Regions from separate parts of the Colwellia sp. BRX10-1 genome, predicted to be linked through region 2. Evidence: predicted binding sites of a transcription regulator. Region 2 holds the regulator's gene; each other region holds the start of a gene.

Region 1 (6,640 bases), on a different contig from region 2:
TAGACAGGGCTAGTGCTTATATCTTCTGAATAGATGTTAACAACAGCAGGACTGGCGGTACTTACTGCTTTTGCATAAGATAATGGTTGTTGTTGTGGTTGATTGTTTTGTAGTACTTGCAAAGTGTTGTTGCGTAACTCTGGCACTAATAGAAGTAAAGTGACAGCTAACATCACGCCATAACTGGCTGGACGAACAATGTATTTTATTAGGTTTATTATGTTCAAAATTAATTTTTATGATGAGTGTTTAATATCGCTAGCATAGCATAGGTCTGCTTTAATCTTATAGTTTGAAAAATAAAAAAGGCTCATAAAGAGCCTTTAGATAAGTCCATTATCACCCTTGCGGTGTTAGCGGATCATTAAAAATAATGTGCTATTACCCCTGACAATATTGAGCGCAAAAACCCCTTTGTTATCATTTAAGTAACTGCGTAATTCACCTATAGACTTTATACGCGTGCGGTTTATTCCGCTGATCACGTCACCTCTTTGTAAACCAATAGCGGCGGCGGGACTTTCTTCTTCGACTGACTTAATATCAATACCTTGATCATTCGTACTATTTTCAAGTTCAGCGCCATCTAACATTCTGTGAATGCTTGCGGCCTCTACTTTTGCTGTTTCTTGTTTTTTAAGCGTAACGTCATAAGTCTTTTCTGAGCCGTCTTTTTTGATGACCGTTAATTCAACAGACTTGCCTGCGCCAATCGAGCCAATCTTTCCTCGAATGGCGGCAAACGTTTTCACCACTTTTCCGTTCACTTTGGTAATAACATCACCGGACTCAATACCGGCATCGGCAGCAGCAGAATCAGCAACGACTTGCTCGATAAAGCCACCTTGGCTCGACTCGAGTTCTAGTGCCTTGGCGATTTCACCATTGACACTTCGGCCTAACACGCCAAGTACACCGCGGCGAACTTCGCCAAACTCAATCAATTGTCTAACAATGTTATCGACCATATTACTGGGTATGGCAAAGCCAATACCCACATTGCCACCATTAGGGCCTAATATCGCCGTATTAATGCCAACAAGTTTACCGTGTAAGTTAATGAGTGCGCCACCTGAATTACCGCTGTTAATAGCAGCATCAGTTTGAATAAAGTCTTCGTAATTCTGCGCGTTTAATCCGCTACGTCCTAAAGCACTTATAATACCTGAAGTGACGGTTTGACCTAAACCAAAAGGGCTACCAATGGCAACAGCAAAGTCTCCAACTCGTATATCATCTGAGTCAGCTAATTTTACTTCAATTAAATCTTCAGCGTCTATTTGTAGTAAAGCGATATCACTACTGGCATCGGAGCCAATTCTCTTGGCGGTGATTTGACGACCGTCTTTTAACGTTATTTGAATTTCATCAGCTTCATTGATGACATGATTATTAGTAACTATGTAGCCTTGTGCAGCATCAATAATGACCCCTGAGCCTAAACCTCGAAATTCACGTTTTCTTGCTTGGTTTTGTTGAGGATTACCAAAGAAAAACTTTAAAGCATCTGGTACTTTAGATTTATCTTCGTGGGTACCGGTAACCGAAATTAGCACGACACCCGGAGTAACCTTCTCTAGCATCGGCGCTAAACTTGGCAACTGTTGACCACTAACGGAAAAAGGTAAATTGGCTTGGACGGGCAAACTTGCCACGGCAATAGAGCCGGAAAGAAGAATACTTGTTGCTAAAACAGACAGTTTTTTCATAAAAGAGACAACCTTCTTATAAACATAAATGATTAATGTAATTTTATACTTAACTAAAGACCTATGCTGTGTGCGTTAGTTCCAAAGAACATTAGCCTACATTTGTAACACTTTGTTTCTTGTCGGCAAAAAGTCCACTCGCTTGACCTGAGTAGTCAAGTGGTGGTTCTGTGCTTGTTTCTTCACTCTTACGTTCGGCTCGGCTGTGACGTAATGATACGGTTTGTGCAAGTTGTTCTTGTGTTTCTTTTGAGAAAAAAGGCATGCCATCAACGTCTGAAGGTGTTGCTTGTTTTAATAACTGCGTACTTTTTTCCATTTGCAACATGGCTGTTTGGCAAGTGCTATTCATTTTGTCCAAAAGTATTGTTGAATCATCTAAATGTTCTGCAACATCGAGTTTATATTGCGCTAAAGCGGCTTCACTATTACTAACGCGTTCACTAAGTTTCTGGTTGTCTTGGACTGATGCAGATAAAAAACGACTAGCAACAAAACCTATTGCCGCACCAACTAATAAAAGAAAAATTGCTAAAACTATATCCATAGTGTCAAACCCTCGTTATATTCAATAAAATTAGTAAAAATATAGGAACTTATTTTGTATAATAGCGCTTCTGTTCGCGCTTACCTAATGAATATGATTGCGAATTTGTTAATTTCAAGAAAATATTTCATTAGTCCTGTAAAGACTTTGTGAAACAAAATATAAGTGGCCAATAAATGATCAAGCTTTCACCTCTAGATAAGTATAATGAAGATTTAACTCGTGATGATTTTTTACATGACGATGCGCAGGAAAATGCGGTAAAAAACTTACAGCGTCTCTATGAAGATCTTCAAAATAAACCCTTACCCGTTGAAGGATTTAAGAAGGTGCTTAATCGCTGGAAGCGCATTGTTGCCTCATCTGAAACCAAAACCATACAAGGACTTTATTTTTGGGGTGGCGTTGGTCGAGGGAAAACTTATTTAGTTGATACATTTTATGATTGTTTGCCTTTTGAAAATAAAATGCGTGTTCACTTTCATCGCTTTATGCACCGTGTTCATCAAGAATTAAAAACATTAACCGGGCAAGCTGACCCATTGAAAATAATTGCCAAACGTTTTGCTGATGAAACCTGTATTATTTGTTTTGATGAATTTTTTGTTTCCGACATTACCGATGCAATGATCCTTGGCGCTTTGTTTGAAGAATTATTTGCACATAATGTTACTTTAGTGGCAACGTCAAATATTATACCTGACGGTCTGTACCGAAATGGTTTGCAACGCGAACGTTTTTTACCAGCTATTAAACTCATCAATAAACATTGTGATGTGGTAAATGTCGATAGCGGTATTGATTACCGTTTGCGAACCCTAGAGCAAGCCGAGATTTACCATGCTCCACTTGATGCAGAGGCAAGTGAAAACCTGGCGCAATATTTTATTCAATTGTCGGTCAAACCAGGTAAGAAAGATGTTGACGTTAAAATAAATAATCGCTCATTATCGGCGATTGAAGAGTCAGACGGTATTGTGCACTTTGACTTTTCGGTGTTGTGTGAATCCGCACGTAGTCAAACTGACTATATGGAGATAAGTCGTTTGTATCACACGGTATTATTAGCAAATGTTAAACAAATGAGTGTCGATCGTGAAGATGCGGCCCGTCGATTTATTGCCTTGGTTGATGAATTTTATGAACGTAATGTAAAATTAATTATTTCTGCTGAAGTCGAAATGGAAAATTTATACAGCCACGGCGGTTTGGAATTTGAGTTCAAACGTTGTTTAAGTCGTTTACAAGAAATGCAGTCACATGATTATTTAGCAAGTAAGCACTTACCTTAGTGAGATAGTAAAACTTACTTAAAGATAATTATAAAAATGCCGATTTAACGATCGGCATTTTTTTATGCCAACTTTAGCGTTATTACGCTAACTAGCTATATGTTGTGTTGTTTATTGATCTTGATCGCAATATGTAGTGCTTTGGCTTTTGTCATTTATTTTTATAGGTAATATACACCAAAAATAAAATGATAAAGGAATGCTGATGACAAACGCTTTTTCACCAGGCTTAGCGACAAGTATTAAATTACAAGCCGCTTCAGTTGATATTTGGGATAAAAAATACCGCTTAAAAGACAAACATGGCCACCCGCAAGAGAATACTATTTCAGAAACATTTCATCGAGTTGCCTTAGCGCTCGCGGATATAGAAAATAAAGATAAGAAAAAGTGGTACGAGAAATTTGTTTGGGCGATGGAATGTGGCGCCTATCCTGCGGGACGAATAATATCAAATGCAGGTGCCAAAAAATTTAAGCCCGCCACATCAACAATAAACTGCACGGTTTCAGGCACTATCGACGATTCAATGACGGGTATATTAACTGCGGTGCACCAAGCAGGCCTAACGTTAAAGGCGGGGTGTGGTATTGGTTATGAATTCTCAACTTTAAGACCTAGTGGTGCCTTTGTTGCTGGCGCCGGTGCCACAACTTCAGGTCCACTGTCGTTCATGGATATCTTCGATAAAATGTGTTTTACCATTAGTTCTGCCGGCGGGCGGCGTGGTGCGCAAATGGGGGTTTTTGATATCTCTCACCCTGATGTTAAACGTTTTATTTTAGCGAAGCGCGAGGATGGTCGGTTACGGCAATTTAATTTATCACTACTGATCAGTGATGAATTTATTGCTGCTGTAAAAAATCAACAAGACTGGTTACTCAATTTTCCTATTTCTCACCAAGAGTTACTTGCCGATGATATCGCTATCACCGATCGGGATAAAATACTCTTCAAAGAGAATTATTTTGATAACGCTTATATTAAAAAACATAATTATGTATTGAATCATGAAGGTAAAATCGCCTGTAAAATTTATAGCACGATACCAGCTGTTAGGCTGTGGGATATGATAATGAGCAATACATTTGACTATGCTGAACCAGGTTTTTTACTCATTGACCATGCTAACGAAATGAATAACAACTGGTTTTGTGAAAAACTACGTGCAAGTAATCCCTGCGGCGAACAAATATTACCGCCCAACGGTGCTTGTCTGCTGGGTTCAGTAAATTTAGTTAAATTTGTTGAGCAACCTTTCACTTCTAGTGCGAAATTTAATTGGGATAAATACCGCGAAGTTATTAAAGTTTTTACCCGCATGCTCGACAACGTAGTAGAAATTAATGGCTTACCACTGCCTGAACAACAGCAAGAAATTCAAAGTAAGCGCCGTCATGGTATGGGGTACTTAGGATTAGGCTCAGCTCTGACATTATTAAAAATACCTTATAATAGTCCTGAAGCCCTGGCTTTTACTGACAAAGTATCAAAATTTTTAGCGATAACGGGGTGGCAAGAAGCGTTAAATTTAGCAAAAGAAAAAGGTCCTGCGCCGATACTTGCACAAACGTTCGTGGTAACTCAGCAAATGCTAGTAAAACGCCCCGAAATGATAAAAGACGGCATAAAAGTGGCGGATAAAATAAAAGGTTCAGTTCTGCACGCAAAATACAGTCGTTATATGCAGCGTATCGCTGAAGAAAATCCTGAACTTGTCGAAGCGTTAGCTGAGGTTGGCGCCCGTTTTACACATCATTCTTCAATAGCACCCACAGGCACTTTAGCGCTCAGTCTAGGTAATAATGTATCTAATGGTATTGAACCGAGCTTTGCACATGAATATCACCGCAATATTATTCGTCAAGGTAAGAAATCAAAAGAATCCGTCGCTGTTTCAAGTTATGAACTGCTGGCATATCGTCATTTTATCAATAAAGATGCTTTGGCATATAGCGAAGATGACAATAAAAAGCTGCCTAACTATTTTGTATCTGCCGATGCCATCGCTCCTAAAGAACATGTTGATATTCAGTCTGCGGCACAATACTGGATAGACTCGTCTATTTCAAAAACAATTAATGTTCCAACTGATATCGATTATGAAAACTTCAAAGATATCTATTTGTATGCATACGACCAGGGCTTGAAAGGCTGTACGACTTTTCGTTTTAACCCAGAAGTCCATCAAGGCGTATTAGTAAAAGACGAAGAACTCGCTAATGTAACGTATCAGTTTACCTTAGCCGATGGCACTGAGATTTTAGCGAAAGGTAATGAAGAGGTGGTTTACGACGGCGAAACGCATACGGCTGCAAATCTTCATGACGCTTTAAAAGAAGGTTACTACGGTAAGCTCTAAAAGCCCTGGCAAAAAATAACGAGGAAACTAATAATGAGAGAAATTAATCAAGCGATCACTGCGGTTAAGGTGTTAGTTGCTGATCAGCTGCCTGTTAAAGAAAAAATAAAAGGCATCGCGGATAAACTCACCGAAAGTACAAAACGTCCTGAAATGTTAATTGGTTCTACTTATAAAATAAAACCGCCAGTATCAGACCATGCTCTTTATATTACTATTAATGATATTTTGCTCAATCAAGAAAGTGACCAAGAAACTCGCCGTCCTTTCGAAATTTTTGTCAATTCAAAAAATATGGAGTTTTATTCTTGGGTAGTGGCGCTAACACGGGTTATTTCAGCGGTATTTCGCAAGGGAGGTGACTGCACCTTTTTAGTCGAAGAGCTAAAAGCAGTATTTGACCCCAAAGGTGGCTATTACCAAAGAGGCACAGGTATATTTATGCCATCGGTGGTCGCTGATATTGGCCATGTTATTGAAACACATTTAAAGGCATTAGATATGTTGCCAAAAAGTGAAAGAGATAACCACCAACAAGCCTACATTGAGGAAAAGCGCCAAACAATAAAAGCTAAAGAGGGAAGTGAGCTATTAGCTTTTCCAACCACAGCAAGCCAATGTGTAAAATGTTATCAAAAGTCGGTAATCTCATTAGACAATTGCGCTACTTGCTTAAATTGCGGCGATTCAAAATGTGGTTAGTTACTAGCTAGCGATTGTATTCGTGATA
Region 2 (6,640 bases):
CTCAAGCTTTCAATGCTTGTCATATTCACTAAGCTTTTACTGTCTGCACCCATCAATTTAGGGGCTTGATATAAAATCAATTCATCGACTAAATTTTGTTCAATAAAAGCACCCGCTAATCGAGCACCTGACTCAATGAGTACATCATTTAAATTTAGCTTAGCTAAATATTGAAGTAATGCATGTAAGTCAATCTGTTGTTCATTAGCTAATGTATTGACTACAGGTAAAACCACCTGCTTTACAAAATGAGGCCATTGATGAATGTTTTCAATGGTACGACGAATTAAAATTATTGGGCTGTGCTCATTAAATAAAGCTAAGTTAGGCGTTAAGCGATTTTTTGTATCTATAATCACTCTTATCGGTTGCCTAACGTCTTCCTCTTGATAACTATCTTTTAATTCCCCTAGCTCAGACCAACGTACCGTCATTTTTGCATTATCGGTTAATATACTGTCAGCACCACTGATAATCGCACAACTTTGTGCGCGTAAACGCTGAACATCTTGTCGAGCTTGAGGCGAAGTAATCCATTTACTTTCACCATTTTTCATCGCGGTTTTTCCATCTAAACTCGCCGCTAATTTACAACGGACGTAGGGCAAACCTGTGGTCATTTGTTTGATAAAACCAACATTTAAATCTTCAGCCGCTTGTCTTAACAAACCGTGTTGCGAAGATATTTCCGCTTGTGCTAACATTTTTAAACCATTACCAGCAACTTTAGGATTTGGATCAACCATCGCCGCTATGACATGTTTAATACCGGCAAGAATAAGTCCTTTAGCACAGGGTGGCGTTAACCCATAATGACTACACGGCTCAAGTGTTACATAAGCGGTTGCACCTTGCGCATTTTTACCCGCCATTGCTAACGCGTTAACTTCAGCATGGCCTTCACCCGCTTTTTGATGAAAACCTTCTCCGACAATTTTACCATCTTTTACCAAAACACAACCAACGCGCGGATTAGGCGAGGTGGTATAATGTCCTTGTTTGGCAAGCATTATAGCCCGTTGCATAAAACGGTAATCTTCGGCTGAAAATTCTTTCATCTATTTTTCATTACCTAAGCGCGCAATTTCTTCACTAAATTCGCGAATATCTTCAAAAGAGCGATAAACCGAGGCAAAACGCACATAAGCGACTTTATCTAATTCTTTTAATTGTTCCATGATGATATTACCAAGCAACTCACTCGATACTTCTCGCTCACCAGTGGCACGTAGCTTTGATTTGACTTTATTAATCGATAGTTCGACTTGCTCGACACTCACCGGACGTTTTTCGAGTGCTCGCACTAAACCATTACGCATTTTATCTTCATTGAAAGGCTCACGTGAACCATCATTTTTAATAATACGTGGCATAACTAACTCAGCAGTTTCAAAGGTAGTGTAGCGCTCATGACAGGCTAGACATTCGCGGCGACGGCGAACTTGATGACCGTCAGAGACCAAACGAGAGTCAATGACTTTGGTATCTAAGGCTCTACAAAAAGGACAATACATGGAAAGCTCCAAAAAAGGTTATACCAATCCCAATAAGTATATTTTTATCTTAATGGACTCGGTACTTTCGACACATAGCTCTGTTTAATTGACAGAAACAATAATGGCCGCTAATGCGGCCATTTTAGTCTAATTAAGCTATTGTTACATTAACTTATTTATAGCTTTTCCCATTAGACTTTAAGTGCCACAGCTATATCGCTTAAGACACTAAAGTCGTTAGCTTAATTTACGCGTATACAGGGAAGCGTGAACAAAGTTCTTTAACACTGGCTTTAACATCAGTAACCGTCTGTTCATTGTTGATATCGTCTAAAATATCACAAATCCAACCCGTTAATGCTTGAGTTTCAACAACGCCAAAACCACGACGCGTAATAGCCGGAGTACCTAAACGTAAACCAGAAGTTACAAACGGAGAACGTGGGTCGTTAGGTACTGAGTTTTTATTTACCGTAATATGGGCACGGCCTAATGCAGCATCAGCATCTTTACCTGTAATATCTTTATCAATTAAGTCAAGTAACAATAAGTGGTTTTCAGTGCCGTTAGAAACAACTTTGTAACCGCGTTCCTGAAGAACAGCAACCATAGCTTTAGCATTGTCTAAAACATTCTGTTGATAAACTTTAAACTCAGGCTCTAATGCTTCTTTAAATGCAACCGCTTTAGCTGCAATAATGTGCATTAATGGGCCACCTTGGCCACCTGGGAAAACAGCAGAGTTTAATTTTTTATAGATAGCTTCGTCATCACAACCCGAAATAATTAAACCACCACGAGGACCGGCTAATGTTTTATGAGTAGTTGTAGTAACAACATGCGCATGTGGCACTGGGTTTGGATATAAACCGGCGGCAATTAAACCAGCAACATGAGCCATATCAACGAAAAAGTATGCGCCAACACCGTCTGCGATTTTACGCATACGTGCCCAATCAACAACACCAGAGAAAGCAGAAAAACCACCAATGATCATTTCTGGTTTATGTTCTTGTGCTAAACGTTCCATTTCTTCGTAATCTATGTCACCTGTTTCTGGGTGAAGACCGTATTGAAATGCTTCGTAAGACTTGCCAGAAAAACTAACATGAGAACCATGCGTTAAATGACCACCGTGCGCTAAACTCATTCCTAACACTTTACCACCTGGAGTAACAAGCGCTTGAAAAACTGCAGCATTAGCTTGAGAACCAGCATGAGGTTGCACGTTCGCGTAAGTTGCGCCAAATAATTCTTTTGCACGGTCTATGGCTAATTGCTCAGCGATATCTACGAATTCACAACCACCGTAGTAACGTTTGCCTGGGTAACCTTCAGCATATTTATTAGTTAATTGAGAACCTTGTGCTTCAAGAACACGCGGGCTACAGTAATTTTCTGAAGCAATAAGTTCGATGTGCTCTTCTTGGCGAACTTTCTCATTGCTCATCGCTTGATAAAGTTCCGGGTCAAAATCAGCAATATTCATATCACGTGTAAACATGGTTTTTCCTCAATTATTCAGCCTTAGCTGTTACAGACAATTGTCTAATGGATAGCAAAATTTATGCGGCGTATATTGCCTGAAATCAGCTCAGTTGTACACGGATAAAGGTACAAGCTTTAGCTCATTTAGTAATCTAATATGCCAAGAGTGTTGCTGTTATTATCGATAAAAACTTTTACAGCTTTGATCAACGTTAACAGCAAATAGAATATAACGAAGAAAAAAAGCAATAACAAGAAATTTAAAACAGAAATAAAGCAGAAAAACAAAATATAATCTATCTTATTAAGAAATAACCAATATTTATTTTATTAAAATATCATTTAGTTGTTTTAACTCTTCTTGCCTTTTTATATAAAAAGACTGACTGACAAGCCAAATACTCACCAGAAATATATTCAAAATAGCTAGACCAACAATGGGCGATTTTTCTAATTGCTCGGTGACAGCAAAAACATACCAATTGGCAAAGGGCCCAATAATGAGACAAGAGAACTTTATTAACTTGATGTAGCTAATAGACGACTGACAACCGAGAATGGCATGTTCAATTGCTTTATCAGGACTTCCACAATTTATTTTCCATGCCGATAAACGAGCTTTAATGGCAAATATTACAAAAATAATGGAAAGAATGCCACCACCACCTAAGTAAATAATGGTTGCTTGATCTTTCGAGCCACTGAGCCACATATAGCTAGCTACAAACAACATAGCCAACGTAGCCATAATATCTATGACTAATAAAGATTTAGCCCACACAGTTCTTTGCTTTGTTTGTTTAAGTAAACGGTTAATATCGGTTTTAATAATAGGTTGGCTTTGCCAGTCTTGGCTCATCTGCGCCCATTGTTCATCAATTACCGAACTATCGAGTGGTTTAGTCGCTTTATTCTTGGGTAAAGTTGCAACATCAAGTATCGCCTCAGCTTGACTTTGAGTAGATAAAATCACTTTACTTTTTTTATGTAACAGGGAATCTTCTTCGTTCATACCGCCTCCATTAACTTACTCAAAGCGATTTTTGCGCGTTGTAAACGCACACCAACAAGATTAACGGATATCACTAAAATATCGGCAATTTCTTGATAACTCATGCCTTCGAGCGCTAAGGTGATCACTTGCTGTTGTTCAAGTTTAAGTTGCCTAATAGATTGAGCTAAACGTTGTTGTCTACGTTGTTTTTCTAAGCTCTGATGGGGTGTAGGTTGAATTTTATCTTGCTCTGTCTCTTGGCAAATATCATCAATACTTTGCTCTACCTTGACACTTTTTACTGCTTTGGCAACATGCGTAGCTAAAACATTATGAGCAATACGAGCGACAAAAGTTTTTACCGTACAGTCATTTCTAAAGCTAGGTAGTGCCCGCCAAAGATTGAGGGCTATTTCTTGAAAAAGCTCATCTTGAATTGACGGTTTTGCTTCAAATCCGGTAATGATATGACGGAGTAATTTTTCATACTCTGTCATCCATTGGGTGAATGTTTGCTGATAATTTGCAGTACGTTTCAAAGAATAACTCAATATATGTTGATACGCCGTTTGAAAGCGGTCTTGTTGCTGTAATGTTAATTCTATCGAGTTATTCATCTTAATACCAACTCAGCGTATTGTCATAAAGATTAACTTAATGACATCACCACTTTTTCTGATTTTAATTTTTGTGCGAGTGCCAGCACTAATGCCACTGTCATCCCCACCGTAATTGCGGTGGTACTTGCAAGCACAGTCCAATCGACAGGTAAGCCCTTAAAAACATCTTCCATCAACATTGATTGTCCTGAAATAGGTAACCAATTCACCCATTCAGGCTTATCATCAATCATCATAATGGCAAACGGTACCATAGCAGGAAGCATAATTAGCATAGAGACGGTTGACTGCGCTTCTTTAAAACTTTTCGCTTGAAACGAAAAGAATAATTGTAAAGCCGTTGCAAAAAAACATAGTGGAATAAGTAGTAGTAATAAGGCCGCAATACTAAAGGCATTTAAACTAAAGGTTGCCCCTATTTTAGTGAGATCAATAAAGCCAACAGAAACGGTGGTTAATACCAACATGATAACAATAGACAATACTGAAATAGAACTGGCACAAGTCATTTTTGCCAACACTATTTTAAGGGTACTGACCGGCTGACATAGTAGCATCTCTAAAACATTACGTTCCCGCTCACCCGCACTCGAGTCAATGGCAATTGATAGCCCTGAAACAAAAGCGCCCATCAATAAATAGATACCTAAAAACATCGAGACCATCACTGCATTGCTGGTTGGAAGTGCTGTATCTTGTTCTTGCAGAACAATAGGTTGTAATAAATTAATATCAACTCCCCTGACCAGTAAACGCTTATAACCGATAGCAAGTGAGTATTCTCGTACCACTTCTTTGACTCTTCGGATCGGTGCACTAGAGGCTTTTTTACCAAAATCCGCACGTAAAACAACGTCTATAGCCTGACCCGCTAACATTTTTTCAGCAAAATCTTTTGGTATATCTACTTCAATATTACGTTCTTGCCATGCGTACTTTTCTTCTTCAGGTACATCGGCAAATTGTAAAATATTATTGACGGCAAACTTCTCAATCAATTTGGGTGCAAATTCAGCGCCGGTAAATTGCACATAAATAGGGGGGTTATCAACGATTTCTTTGATCATGGTTTTCGATATTACCATAATCATTATTGGCGCGAATAAGCCCATACTTAACGCGACCATCAAGGCACGTTTATCACGAAAGGCTTCTCTTAATTCTTTAATTAGTAATGCTTTAAACTGGATCATGCGGCAACTCCTTCATCTGAGCCAATTAATTTAACAAAGGCATCTTCTAATAATTTTTCACCCGCTAAATCACATAACTCTTGTGGCGTGCCTTGTGCGGCTAATTTGCCATTAGAAACAATAATTACCCGATCACATAAGGCAGCAACTTCTTGCATGACATGTGATGAAAATAAAATACAATGACCTTTCTCTTTAAATTTGGCTAAGTGATTGCGCAAAACTCGTGTACTCATTACATCGAGTCCGCGAGTAGGTTCATCAAGAACAAAGTTTTTCGGCTGATGCACTAAAGCCTGAGCTAAAGTGACTTTCATCCGTTGCCCTTGCGAGAAGCCGACCGTTTTACGATGCGCTAATTCTTCCATTTCTAAATCTTTAAATATTTGCGCTATTGCCGCTTTTTTCTTCGCTCCTTGCATACCATGAAGACTGGCGAAGTAGTCCACTTGTTCATAGGCCGTTAAACGTTCGTACAAACCAAATTTATCCGGAAAGATACCTAATCGTTGCCTAACGGCTAAAGGGTCTTCTAAAACATTAATACCATCGACTAATACCGAACCTTCATCAGCTTTTAGCAAACCATAGAGAGTACGTAAACAAGTCGTTTTACCCGCACCATTTGGACCTAGAATACCGGTGATCTCACCATTTTTCGCAGTAAACGACAAACCATCTAGGGCTTTTACCGTATTTTTTTTATCGATAAAGCTTTTATGTAAATTGTTAACTTCAATCATAATAATTATATCCTTATAGGTTGCCGTTTAAATGCGTCATAAATGTTTCACTTTTTAACTCAGCTAAACACGATTCATCTAAATCATTCGGATCGAGTGTTGTTAG
Region 3 (6,640 bases), on a different contig from region 2:
AAATTAAATTGAATGGCTTCAAAGGTACGGTGAGTTAAATTGTTAGCACTGCCATTTGAATAATACACGCCGTTTTTAGCTAAGTAATAAGCATAGTTTATTACGCCTATACCTAATGTTCTTCTGCCTATAGTGGCATTGTAAGCAGCTGGCATCGGGTAGTTTTGATAATCAAGTAAACTATCAAGCGCTCGAACTGCAAGGTCTGATAAACCTTCTAATTCATCTAAGCTTTCTATTGCGCCTAAGTTAAAGGCTGACAAAGTACAAAGGGCAATTTCGCCATTTGGATCATTAATATCATTCATTGGTTGTGTCGGTAGCGCAATCTCTAAACACAAATTACTTTGGCGTATTGGTGCTTGTTTCGGATCGAATGGGCTGTGCGTATTACAGTGATCAACATTCTGTAAATAAATTCGACCTGTGCTGGCACGCTCTTGAGCAAATAAGGTGAATAACTCAATAGCTTTAATGCATTTTTTACGAATTGAATCATCAGCTTCATATTTTACATACAAGGCTTCAAATTTCTCTTGGTCTTCAAAAAAAGCATCATAAAGGCCAGGAACATCGCTCGGGCTAAAGAGAGTAATAGACTCTCCTTTGATTAAGCGTGTGTACATAAGCTTATTGAATTGCACGCCATAATCTAAATGACGGACACGATTTTCTTCAACACCTCGGTTATTTTTAAGGACCAGTAAGCTTTCAACTTCTAAATGCCAAAGTGGGTAGAATAACGTAGCTGCGCCGCCTCGAACTCCCCCTTGTGAACAACTTTTAACAGCCGTTTGAAAATGCTTGAAAAACGGAATACAACCGGTATGAAAGGCTTCACCATTACGTATCGAACTACCTAAAGCGCGAATACGGCCAGCATTGATGCCAATGCCTGCTCGTTGTGAAACATATTTAACAATAGAGCTAGAAGCCGCGTTTATTGAGTCTAAACTGTCACCACATTCAATTAATACACAAGATGAAAATTGACGAGTAGGCGTACGTACCCCTGCCATAATAGGTGTAGGTAACGATATTTTGAAGGTTGAAATCGCGTGATAAAAACCTTCAACATATTTTAAACGTGTTTCAACAGGATATTTAGCAAATAAACAAGCGGCCACTAAGATATATAAAAACTGAGCACTTTCGTAAATTTCACCCGTTACCCGGTTTTGGACAAGGTATTTACCTTCTAATTGTTTGACTGCGGCGTAACTAAAGTCTAAATCGCGAGGATGAACAAGAAATTTTTCCATTTGTTCAAACTCTGCTTCGCTGTAATCAGCTAGAAGATGTTCATCATATTTACCATTTTCTACCATACTAACAACATGGGTAAATAATTTAGGCGGCTCAAATTGGCCGTAGGCTTTTTTACGTAGATGAAAAATAGCCAAACGTGCTGATAAATACTGATAATCAGGTGTCTCTTCTGAAATAAGATCAGCGGCGGCTTTAATGATAGTTTCATGAATGTCAGCAGTCTTGATACCGTCGTAGAATTGAATATGAGATTTCAACTCAACTTGTGACACCGAAACGTTATCAAGGCCTTCAGCAGCCCAAGTGATAACTTGATGAATTTTTTCTAAATCGATGAGTTCTTTTTTGCCGTTACGCTTACTTACAAAAAGATTATTAGTCATGAAGAGCCTGTCATTTATTAATTATGCTGGTCGCTTTATTTACCTAACGTTGTCAACTAAAGAAAACGTTAAGTGAACACTTATCAGTATTATATTTCCCTAAAATGTAAATTAGCACAAAAAAACATCTGAACAACAAATACACTATATATAGGGGTTTTCTAAAAACTGATCACAAGATAATGAGGTTTGGCTGTTTTTGCAAGTGATAAAAAGCATAGTTTTTAATAACTTTCTTTAGAGTAAAAGTTCAGTTAGTAACGACTAACTTAGTAGTGCTTTTTATTTTTGATATTACAAAAACGCAACGTTTATTTTAATTAATTTTTGTGGGTAATTTATTTTTAAATAAAATTACCCGTTTATTGGTTGTTTTTGTCAGCTAAAACTTAATTTCCAATAAAAACAACACGTTGCTTTTTTTTAAGCAGGAAGGGCACTAAATGAACAATAATGCTGATATAGACTGTTTAGGTTAAGCGTTACGATGACAACTTGTATAAAGTTTATCCGCTAGTTATTAGTAGATCATAAGAGCGGTTGGTCCACACAAAAATATATACATTAATAAGTGGGGTTATTGCTTTTTTATTATACTTTGGCTGGTGAAATACTCTTTTAAGAAGTTAAGTAATAAGCGCAGCTTTTTGGAATTGGCTGTACCAGGCGGGAATACACCAAAGACATTAATGTCGCTAAAAGCATAATCATCTAGCACTGTTTCTAAAGTGCCTGCTTTTATTTTTGGCCAAGCATCGTAAATAGGAATACGGCCCAGACCATGTCCTGCTTCAACAAAGGCAGTACGTGCGGCGGCATTATTGGTACTAATACTGCCTTTTGTGGTGACACTGAACGAACGACTGCCCTTAGTCAAGGTTAACACTCCAGAGGTTAATTTATAAATAACCCATTGGTGGTCGCTTAAATCAGCCGGTTTAGTGGGGCGGCCAAATTGCAGAAAATATTCAGGTGCGCCACAAAGGCATGTTTGTAGCGTCGCCAGTTTAGTTGCTTGTAAACCAGAGTCAGGTAAGGGGGCACCGCGAATCGCTAAATCGATACCTTCTTTCATAATATTAACGACCTCATCAGTTAACATCACATCGAGTGCTATTTTGGGGTAAATTTTTTTAAATTCGTTCAGCGCCGGCACAACGGTCTGCAAACCAACATTTACCGGGCACGTTATTTTAAGTAAGCCGATAGGTTCATTTTTGAAATTTTCAATTTGCTGATTAGCGGCACTGGCTTGCTCAGCAATAACTCGACAGCGTTCATAATAGGCTTGACCCGCTTCGGTCAGGTTAATCGCACGTGTTGAACGATTAAGTAACTTTACCTCGAGCTGCGCTTCAAGCTTCTTCAAATGATAACTTACTACTGCTCTTGATAGTCCTAAATGTTTAGCGGCTGCACTTAAGCTACCTTGTTCAATGACTTGAGCGAATACAACCATACTTTTGAGTTGTTCAAATGAGATATCCATAACAGCACCTATTGAGGTAATAACCAGTTAATCATTTACTTTGCTAATCATTGTATCAATTATTGATACAATGATGTCAGTTTTATCTGCATTGTTCATTTTTGTTCTTAGGCATATACTAGCTACATTGAATAAACGAACACCTAAACTCACTTATATAACCAAACGGATGAATGATAATGACTAAACAAATATTAATGGTACTTACTTCACATGATGAGCTTGGTAACACAGGCCAAAAAACCGGTTTTTGGGTTGAAGAATTTGCCGCCCCTTATTATGCTTTTATCGATGCTGGTGTCGAAGTTACTTTAGCAACACCTAAGGGTGGACAAGCACCAATAGACCCAACCAGCACACTTGAAGACTTTCAAACAGCTGCGACAGACCGTTACGATGCAGATAGCGAAGCACAAGCTAAAATCGCTAATACGCTAATATTAGCTTCTGTTAATGAAGCTGACTTTGATGCAGTGTTTTATCCTGGTGGTCATGGTCCATTATGGGATCTTACCGACAATACTGACTCAATTACCTTGATTGAAAACTTTCTTAACGCCGGAAAAGCTGTTGCAACAGTTTGTCATGCAAGCGCTGCCTTGTTAAATGTAAAACAACCTTCTGGTGATTTTGCTGTTAAAGGCAAAGCCGTAACCGGTTTTACTAACAGTGAAGAAGAAGCGGTTCAACTAACTGAAGTTGTGCCATTTTTAGTAGAAGATGAATTGATTAAACGTGGCGGCGAATACCAAAAGGCTCAAGATTGGCATGCCTTTGCAATTCAAGATGGCCTCATTATTACCGGTCAAAACCCAGCTAGCTCGGCATTAGCCGCTGAAAAATTATTAACTCACCTTTCAGCATAGTTACTTAGAACAGACAACTCGATTAGCTAACCTGTTTAGCTAATCGATTTAACGCTTTACCTTTAAGGACATATAAATGTTAAATTTTAATTTTCAAAACCCAACTAAAATTAATTTTGGGCCGGGAGAAATTCAAACCATTTCAAAAGAAATACCATTAGATGCAAGAGTACTCATTGTTTACGGTGGAGGTTCAATCAAAGGTAATGGTGTTTATAAGCAAGTTATTGATGCGCTTAAAGAGCACACTTACTTTGAATTTTCAGGCATTGAACCTAACCCAACTTACGACACTTTAATGAAAGCGCAAACGATCATCAAAGCTGAAAATATTGATTATTTACTTGCTGTTGGCGGTGGCTCTGTTGTTGATGGCGCTAAATTTATTGCCGCTGCGGCATTATTTGAAGGTGATGACCCTTGGGATATTCTTGCCAAACAGCAAGCGTTCACTAAAGCTTTACCCATTGGCGCGGTGTTAACTTTACCTGCCACTGGCTCAGAAAGTAATGGTAATTCAGTGGTAACACGAGACGGTAATAAGCTCCCTTTTTCTAGTCCTTTAGTGCGTCCATTATTTGCGGTGTTAGACCCAAGTGTGACCTTCTCATTATCAGATCGTCAAATTGGTAATGGTGTTGTTGATGCTTTTATTCATACCATTGAACAGTACTTAACTTACAGCGTTAATGGCAAAGTACAAGACAGGTTCAGTGAAGGTTTATTACAAACCTTAATTGAAGAAGGACCTAAAGCCTTAGCCCCGGCAACTAAAGATGATTTAGACGTTAGAGCAAATATTATGTGGTCGGCCACTATGGCACTAAACGGTCTTATTGGTGCTGGAGTACCACAAGATTGGTCAACACATATGATAGGCCATGAATTAACAGGTGCCTTTGGTATTGACCACGCTCGAACCTTATCTATTGTGTTACCTGCCGTGATGAAAGTACGTCGTGAGCAAAAGCGTGAAAAATTACTTCAATATGCAACACGTGTTTGGCAGATAACTGAAGGTGATGATAATGCACGTATTGATCAAGCTATCCGTTTAACAGAAGAGTTTTTTGAAAAGATGCAGGTACCAACGCGCTTATCTCACGTTGATCTTGGTAGCGCTGATATTGATTCCCTTGTCGAACGATTAGAGCAACATGGCATGACAGCACTAGGTGAAAACAGTGATATTACTCTAGCAATAAGCCGAGAGATTTTAACGCAAGCTTTGTAAAGATAAAATAAAAATGAGTGGCTTGTTTAATTGACACGCTGCCCTTATTCATAAAAGGTCGATATATTTCTCTTATATTGGCCTTTTTTAATCCCAACACACTTAGCGCTTTTACTGGCTCTTTACAGGAGTAACTCTTATGACTCAAACAACAGATATCAATCGCCAAATGGTGCTAGCATCAAGACCCGTTGGCGCGCCAAAAGCAGAAAACTTCAATCTCGTTACTAGTAATAAACCCATCCCTCAAGCTAACGAAGTATTACTTCGTACGGTTTTTCTTTCACTCGACCCTTATATGCGAGGGCGAATGAATGATGCTAAGTCTTATGCCGATCCCGTCGCTTTAAATGCAGTGATGGTGGGTGGAAGTGTTTGTCGAGTAGAAGAGTCAAATCACAATGATTACACAAAAGGTGATTGGGTTGTCGCTTTTGGTGGCTGGCAGGATTATAGCGTTATTCATGGTAGTGAATTGCTCAAGCTTGATAATGATATGGTTAACCCGTCTCATGCCTTAGGTGTTTTGGGTATGCCTGGGCTAACGGCTTACATGGGTTTATTGGATATCGGTCAACCAAAAGCAGGTGAAACGGTAGTCGTTGCTGCGGCAACAGGAGCGGTTGGAAGTTTAGTGGGTCAAATAGCTAAATTAAAAGGCTGTAAAGTGATCGGTATTGCTGGCGGTGAGACTAAATGTACCTATGCAGTTGACAGTTTAGGGTTTGATCATTGTCTTGATCATAAAAGTGATGATTTAGCTGAGCAATTAGCGGCCGTTTGTTCATCAGGGATTGATGTCTATTTTGAAAACGTTGGCGGTAAAGTCTTTGACGCTGTTATGCCACTATTAAATAGCTGTGCCCGTATTCCTTTGTGTGGCTTAATTTCTCAGTACAATGCGACAGAATTACCTAGTGGGCCTGACAGACTTTCTTCATTGATGGGAACATTACTTGTTAAGCGTATAAAAATGCAAGGCTTTATTGTCTTTGATGATTATGGTCATCGTTATAACGAGTTTAGCGAGCAAATGGTAAAATGGTTAATAGCAGGTGAGATTAACTATAAAGAGCATTTAATTGCCGGGCTAGAAAATACAGTAAATGCTTTTATTGGTTTATTAGAAGGTGAGAATTTTGGTAAGTTAATTGTGCGAGTAGGCCCTGACAATATTGACTAACAGTTAACCAAGCTCTACTTTATTATGGGTGTTTTATTAAGAAAGAAGCCACTGTTGAGTGGCTTTTTTATGTGTTGGTTATAGCAAGTTAAGGACCTATATCACTGGATTTAAACCGTTACTTTATTCACGTTTGGCTTAACATTATTACAGTAATGATAAGATATCTAAGGGGGTTTCAGCGTGATAGTCCGCTTGCCAGTTTTTACAATCTTC

Evidence for each region. The regulator NrdR, encoded in region 2, represses ribonucleotide reductase genes. The targets are predictions, from matches to a motif close to AAACACNANATNTNGTGTTT.
Region 1: a site for NrdR is predicted at 3,671-3,690, ahead of H4J75_RS07410 (adenosylcobalamin-dependent ribonucleoside-diphosphate reductase). Genes of this name have one in related genera too.
Region 3: a site for NrdR is predicted at 1,792-1,811, ahead of nrdA (class 1a ribonucleoside-diphosphate reductase subunit alpha). Genes of this name have one in related genera too.

What each region holds. Positions count from the first base shown of each region.
Region 1 covers NZ_JACGWC010000006.1:69,330-75,969, forward strand. Annotated here, with positions in the region: gene H4J75_RS07390 (trypsin-like peptidase domain-containing protein) at 1-227, opposite strand, end outside; gene H4J75_RS07395 (Do family serine endopeptidase) at 354-1,709, opposite strand; gene H4J75_RS07400 (YhcB family protein) at 1,801-2,256, opposite strand; gene zapE (cell division protein ZapE) at 2,433-3,548, shown strand; gene H4J75_RS07410 (adenosylcobalamin-dependent ribonucleoside-diphosphate reductase) at 3,754-5,910, shown strand; gene H4J75_RS07415 (NrdJb) at 5,944-6,612, shown strand.
Region 2 covers NZ_JACGWC010000029.1:12,324-18,963, reverse strand. Annotated here, with positions in the region: gene ribD (bifunctional diaminohydroxyphosphoribosylaminopyrimidine deaminase/5-amino-6-(5-phosphoribosylamino)uracil reductase RibD) at 1-1,058, opposite strand, end outside; gene nrdR (transcriptional regulator NrdR) at 1,059-1,514, opposite strand; gene glyA (serine hydroxymethyltransferase) at 1,744-3,000, opposite strand; gene H4J75_RS17170 (hypothetical protein) at 3,307-3,996, opposite strand; gene H4J75_RS17165 (RNA polymerase sigma factor) at 3,993-4,595, opposite strand; gene H4J75_RS17160 (ABC transporter permease) at 4,628-5,791, opposite strand; gene H4J75_RS17155 (ATP-binding cassette domain-containing protein) at 5,788-6,534, opposite strand; gene H4J75_RS17150 (alpha/beta fold hydrolase) at 6,548-6,640, opposite strand, start outside.
Region 3 covers NZ_JACGWC010000013.1:74,167-80,806, forward strand. Annotated here, with positions in the region: gene nrdA (class 1a ribonucleoside-diphosphate reductase subunit alpha) at 1-1,652, opposite strand, end outside; gene H4J75_RS12095 (LysR family transcriptional regulator) at 2,230-3,141, opposite strand; gene H4J75_RS12100 (type 1 glutamine amidotransferase domain-containing protein) at 3,321-4,007, shown strand; gene H4J75_RS12105 (iron-containing alcohol dehydrogenase) at 4,084-5,241, shown strand; gene H4J75_RS12110 (NADP-dependent oxidoreductase) at 5,381-6,424, shown strand; gene H4J75_RS12115 (HAD family hydrolase) at 6,572-6,640, opposite strand, start outside.